Magnetococcus marinus MC-1: one gene and its partner. The protein of the gene in region 2 interacts with the protein of the main gene of each other region in a pairwise test. Links are inferred from orthologs where the notes say so. Each region holds a gene or a part of one and is shown on either strand. Other genes may lie near its edges.

Evidence for each region.
Region 1: the proteins of yhbY (region 2) and rho interact in binary tests that used the Escherichia coli proteins (3 or more experiments, as listed by UniProt). The link is inferred for Magnetococcus marinus MC-1 from one-to-one orthologs.

Annotation. Positions count from the first base shown.
Region 1 is NC_008576.1:145,006-148,119, forward strand. The notes cover bases 1-2,788. They hold rho (transcription termination factor Rho), read right to left. Parts: upstream 2,128-2,788; coding sequence 874-2,127; downstream 1-873. Other genes in these bases: MMC1_RS00695 (methylated-DNA--[protein]-cysteine S-methyltransferase), read right to left, coding at 1-172; rpmE (50S ribosomal protein L31), read right to left, coding at 501-710; truD (tRNA pseudouridine(13) synthase TruD), read left to right, coding at 2,437-2,788. In the rest of the region: more of truD, read left to right, coding at 2,789-3,114. UniProt on the Escherichia coli protein: Facilitates transcription termination by a mechanism that involves Rho binding to the nascent RNA, activation of Rho's RNA-dependent ATPase activity, and release of the mRNA from the DNA template.
Region 2 is NC_008576.1:4,653,693-4,656,841, reverse strand. Bases 179-3,001 are described here. They hold yhbY (ribosome assembly RNA-binding protein YhbY), read right to left. Parts: upstream 1,842-3,001; coding sequence 1,515-1,841; downstream 179-1,514. Other genes in these bases: MMC1_RS19015 (RNA-binding S4 domain-containing protein), read left to right, coding at 2,824-3,001; MMC1_RS19020 (hypothetical protein), read left to right, coding at 2,534-2,824; MMC1_RS19030 (hypothetical protein), read right to left, coding at 1,197-1,511; MMC1_RS19035 (class I SAM-dependent methyltransferase), read right to left, coding at 179-963. Outside these bases: more of MMC1_RS19035, read right to left, coding at 1-178; more of MMC1_RS19015, read left to right, coding at 3,002-3,149.

The DNA of each region.
Region 1 (3,114 bases), 4.5 Mb from region 2 along the record:
GTGCCCGGCGGAAATGGTCATCCAACCAATGGGTAATACGACGACACAATGCCGCATCCTCCAGCGGTTCTGCCATGGAGTCCGGTAAAGACCAAGAGAGTGCAACCAAGGCACCCTGACGAATCTCCAGCCATAGCATGCCTACTTGCGAATCATAAGGCAAAAAAGACATAGGATCTCCTCCCAGGTACTACCCCCTAAAGGCCAGGGGTTAAGGGTCCAAATGGACAAGGCGCTATGCAGTTGACCCAATGTGTGTCAAGGATCTAAATGCACTATATCCAGTAAGATCGGAAAAAGATATTGAATTCCAAAGAAAAAAAATTGTCTCAACGCATTTTAGGGGATATTGGGCAGTAAAAAAGCGTAGTTAACACGCCCATAAGCATAGCGAGGTGTGTGTATTGAAAAGGTTTAATTATTTGAATTAGCAAACAAAAAGCCCAGCACCTAAGCGTGCTGGGCTTTTTAATGCGTCGGTTAAGGCGCAGGTACTATTTTTACTGGTCTTGCATACCATATTTACGGCGGAAGCGCTCAACACGACCGGCGGTATCCACCAACTTATGCTTACCGGTATAAAACGGATGACACTCTGAGCAGATACCCAGGGTGAGGTCGCCGGCTGTGGAGCGGGTCTTGATTTCGTTAGAGCAGCTGGCACACGTAAAAGTGGCCTCTTCATACTTGGGGTGGATGCCTTCTTTCATGGTGCTTCGTCCTTGCTGGCTCGGCGGCTCTGTTCTTGGGTTTACATGTCCATACCCGTTGGCCTCCATGACCATCGGGCTATATTAACGGATTGAAAGCAAAGCACCTTTTAACCTTAAATCACACGCTTGGTTATGGGGTGTGCCGCCTTCTTTGCCTCCATTATCCGTTCATGCTTTCGAAAAATTCGCTATTATCCTTGGTTGCACGCAATTTGTCCAGTAGGAAACTCATCGAATCCAAAGGACCCATGGGTAACAGGATGCGGCGCAACACCCACAGCTTGGAAAGCTCATCGCGTTCGGTGAGCAACTCTTCCTTACGGGTGCCCGATTTGGCAATATCAATGGCTGGGAAGGTGCGCTTTTCAACCAACTTGCGGTCCAGGTGGACCTCCATATTACCGGTACCCTTGAACTCTTCAAAGATCACTTCATCCATACGCGAACCGGTATCTACCAAGGCGGTGGCAAGAATGGTCAGCGAGCCGCCCTCTTCCACATTACGCGCCGCCCCAAAGAAACGCTTGGGACGCTGCAAGGCGTTGGCATCAATACCCCCAGAGAGCACCTTGCCCGAGGAGGGAGCCACCGTGTTATAGGCACGGGCCAGACGGGTAATGGAGTCCAGCAAAATAACCACATCGCGCTTATGTTCCACCAGACGCTTGGCCTTTTCCAGCACCATCTCGGCAACCTGCACGTGACGGGTGGCCGGTTCGTCAAAGGTCGAAGAGACCACCTCACCCTTGACCGAGCGCTTCATGTCCGTCACCTCCTCGGGGCGCTCGTCGATAAGCAGCACCAGCAGTACGGTGTCGGGATGATTTTCCGCAATAGAGTGGGCAATCTTCTGCATCAGCATGGTCTTGCCGGTGCGTGGCTGGGCCACAATCAGACCGCGCTGACCCTTGCCAATGGGTACGATCAGATCCATCACCCGGGCCTCAAGATTGCTCGACTCGTCGGCGATCTCCATCTTGAGGCGCTCATCGGGATAGAGCGGGGTGAGGTTATCAAAGAGAATTTTATTCCGCGCCTTCAAGGGGTCTTCATAGTTAATGCGCTCAACCCGTAGCAGGGCAAAGTAGCGCTCACTCTCTTTCGGGGCGCGAATCTGCCCCTCCACCACATCACCGGTGCGCAAGCCAAAGCGGCGGATCTGGGAGGGGGAGACATAGATATCATCGGGACCCGGCAGATAGTTGGTGTCTGGCGCACGCAGAAAACCAAAGCCATCCTGCAAGACCTCCAGAACCCCCTCTCCGTAGATCTGACCGTTATTTTCACTTTCGGTCTTCAGCAGGGCGTAGATGAGCTCCTGTCGACGCATGCCGCTGTAGTTTTCAATTTTCCGTTCCTCTGCGATTTCGGAGAGTTGGGAAGCATTCATTGCTTTTAGGTCTTTGAGATTCATGAGAGTACACATAGGTGGTCTGGAGAAAGGAAGATTAGATTAGCGAACGCGGGACACCGTGCCATTTGGGCACCTGTGCGCACATCCTAACTGTGCCGAACCTCATCAAGGGACGATGTTCAAGATCCATTGTGATTGTTGGGCGCGTCGCACTGGCGAACGGTCCCAAGGTTTACGCACCAAAAAAGCCCGCTCTTGCGGATTTTTAGGTGATTTTTGTAGGCCGGGGAAACGATACTGAGACCTCAGTCGTGTCGGATTCCAGCAAAAACTACTTTTACTTCACCGGAAAGTCAAACGAAAAACAGCATGAATCATGAAATTTCAGACATACAGCCACATTTGCCCAAACTGACCAGCCAACCGGGTTTGGGGGGGCAACTGAAACAACAACCGGAAGATTTTTTGGTCGAGGAGCTACGTCCCAACCCCTTGAGTGGCGAGGGTGAACACTGGATTGTGCGCATTATCAAACGAGATTTGACCACCGATCAGGTGGCGGCTTGGTTGGCGAAACGGTTTGCAGTGCCCCAAAAGGATGTGGGGTTTGCTGGGCAAAAGGATCGTCAGGCGGTGACCATACAGGACTTTTCGGTCTATCTGCCGGGGCAGGCCCCGCCGCAGGGGTGGGCGGATGATCCCTTGCCGGGCATAACCATCCACTCTGTGGGGCGAGATCGGCGCAAGATTAAGCCGGGCATGCTCAGCGGCAACCGTTTTGTGATCCGACTACGGGGCTGCGATGGTGCCCTGAGTGCAAGCCAGCGGCAGCAGCTGGCCGATGCGACCCAGGCGCGTCTATTGCGCTATGGTGCGCCCAACTATTTTGGTCCCCAGCGCTTTGGTCGAGATGGGGATAACTGGCAGGCGGGTTTAAAGCTGTTGCGTGCGGGCCGCAAGCGGCGTAAGGGCAACCGTAATACCGAGGCCTTGCAGATCTCAGCGGTGCGTTCCGAGCTGTTTAATCGGGTGGTCACGGCCCGTTTG
Region 2 (3,149 bases):
CACCAGCCATAAAGCCCCCCCCCTTTCCAATATCTTAACGGCGTCGCCGATAAATTCCAGAGCCACTTCACGATTAAGCGACTGTCCCCGGTGGAAGGGTGGGTTGGTGACAATGGTATCAAAGCCCTGGTTACGCAGATGGGGGCCGATGCCATCCTCCAGGATCACCTGACAGCGGGCCTGTAGCTGGTTTAAGCGCACACTCTCGGTACTACAACGGGTGGCGCGCACCATATCATCGGAGAGGGTAACTTGGAGGGTGGGGTGGTGTTTGGCCAAAGTGGTGCCAATCAGGCCGCATCCACAACCCCAATCCAATAGATGGTACATACGTTGATGCTGCAAAGCCTGCAACAGCATTAACGAAGCAGCATCCGGTTCTGCCCAGGAGAAGAGACCCGGAAGGGTCGCCAGGGTCACGTCACCATTTTGGTAGTGGTAAAAGGGCTCCCCTTCGACCCGTGTAGGCAGGATTGGCTTTTTTTTGCTCGGTTGATCTTGCCACTGGCTGGTTTTGTTTAACTGCACCAGCTTTAAATGGCCCTTGTTGAGTATGGTATGGCCGTTAGACCAATATTTGGGTAAGGGCTGAATGCCGCTCTCCTTATCCCCAAACAGCCATAATTTTCCCTCTGGCGGTAGGCTGGCCAGGGCCTCTTCGATGGCCAATTTGGCGGCCTCCTTACCCTGGGGCAGCTCCATTAAGATATGGCTGGCGGGCTCTTCGCCGCTGGGGTGATCGTGGCAGCGAATCCGTTTAAAGCCATCCTTTTGCGCCATAACCTGGGTAGAGATACGGGCGGTGGTTAGGGTACCCGCAAAGCCCATTTCTGCCAGGGTATGCGCCAACGGCCACTGGTTGAGGGGCCAATGCACCAGATGGAGATGGCTGATGGTGGCTACCTCAAGCACACTGGGCAGGCTCTGGAAAAAACGTTGAATCGCACGGGCATCATGGTGCATGGGATGGCATCCTAAGGGCTGTAAGCCAAGGGGCGCGCAGATAGAAATATTTCTGATCAACGCAGGGAATGCTGTACGGTAATAGCCAAATCTGGTGGGGTTTGGCGCGGCTCTTTAGGGGCTCCTTACCCCCTATGGGGTACCGCTGGTGCGTACCGGTGTGGGGGTGCGTGGGGTTTACCGACCCGTGCCGCCATGACCAACCGGTGGGCAGACTCCACCCCATGAGCCTGCTAGCCCCACCATGTCACATTGGGGTCGATGCGGGGGGTAAAGGTCAAAGGTTGGTGGCCTGACCCCTCGATCTTGGCCTCATGCTCCTCTTCCTGACGCTTTAACAAGGCCTGCCGCAGGAGATAGTCAGCCATGTGCTGTACCCATGCCTGCTGTTTTTCTTTGAGGGGTTTTCCCGCCAACTGCTGCAACTGGCGGGTAACCAGATCCACCTGCACCTTTTGACCCCTATTGAGGGTCATGGTCAACAGGGTGGGAATGCGCCCATCCCACTGGATTTCAGAGTCGGTAATACCACGAAAACGATCTTGCATGAATCATTCACTCTTCTTTGGCTTTTTCTTGGGCAGTTGAATGCGACGGTGTTCTGGCTCGGGGTGAGCGCGGTATAAAATGGCCAGATGACCAATCATACCCACCAGCTCGCTCTGGCTATCGGTTGCCAAAGCTTTGGCCAGATCTTTACGCTGTTCTTTAAAATCCAAAAAGCGCACTTTGATCAATTCGTGAATGAGCAGGGCCTCTTCCACTGCGGCTAAGACGGAATCTTTAACCCCCTCCTTACCCACAAACACCACCGGTTTGAGCGGGTGTGCAAGACCCTTTAAGTATGTGCGCTGAAAACCCGCAAGTGACACAGTCATAAACTCCAATAAATGGCCGCGCTGGAGTCCTAAGTGCTCATGGTGGCATCGAGTATGGCTAACCGGCCAAGCACAAAAGACCCAGGGGTCAAGTGATGTACCAGAACATCACGCTGTTCTCAACAACGGTATGTTGTTGAGGATGGGTTAAATTTTTTGACCGCAAAGGGTGAGCCCGTGATATGGATAGCCCCATCCTGAGGGTGAAAAAACCCATTTTACCCTATTTCCCGTCATCTCACCACCATCAGCCATGGAACCGCCGCTTCAGGCTGATTATCATAGGCACAAGATGATCTAAGGAGAAGCGATGATGTGTGAGGATACAAAACCCACCCCCCGGGTAGCGCGAAAAAAGGCGGGTCGCCACTATGGCCCCTGCGTGGCATGCAAAGAGGATTCTTTACCCTTTGCTTGGAACTGTTCTTGCGGATTTATGATGTGCCAGGATTGTATGCAGGATAACCTATGGGGCATGACCTGTAATAACCTAACTTGGACCTGCCCAGATTGCGGAAAAGAGAACAACTTTGGCAACCGTTAGCTTGCGGATAGGGGCTTGGCCCGGACCAAAAAAGGGCTCTAAGCCGTGCCTACCCTAACGCGTGGTGGCGTTTGCCCCCGGCAGGTTTGGGGTGGGTTTTTACAGTCGATGGTTTATTTTCAAATATCTCTGCAAAACAAGGGAAAGCATGATGCCTGATTTGTCAGATCCCAGTGTGGTGGCCTGGGTGATCATTGCGATCAGCGCCGTGGCGGTGGTGGTGGGCGCACTCAAAATTATTAGCAACGGTATTACCATGGTGTTGTGGTTACTGTTGGCAATCGGTGGGGTGTTGGGGGTCGATTATGGTCTAAAAGCGGGGGATGGTGTGGCAGCTAAGGCATTGCCTGCATCGGTACAAACGGTTCTAGGCCAAGGCGGCACCCTCTCCAAACAGGCGCTTGAGGCCCTCTGCCGACAAGTGGCAGAGCAACCCTAATGTCCCCCTCTAACGAAGCGCGGTTACGCATTGATAAGTGGTTATGGGCGGCCCGTTTTTTTAAAACCCGCGCCCTTGCCACCGATGCGGTCAACGGGGGGCATGTCCACCTGAACGGTCAACGAATTAAAGCCAGCCATCAGGTTAAGGTTGGGGATCGCCTGGAGATCACCAAAGGCCCCGTGCAGTTTGCGCTGGTGATCGAAGGGCTCCATGACAAACGTGGCCCCGCACCCGCAGCACAGCAGCTCTATTGCGAGTCGGAGGCGAGCAAACAGGCGCGGGTGGCGGTGGCTGACCAACAACGTGCCGAGCGCATCAGCCG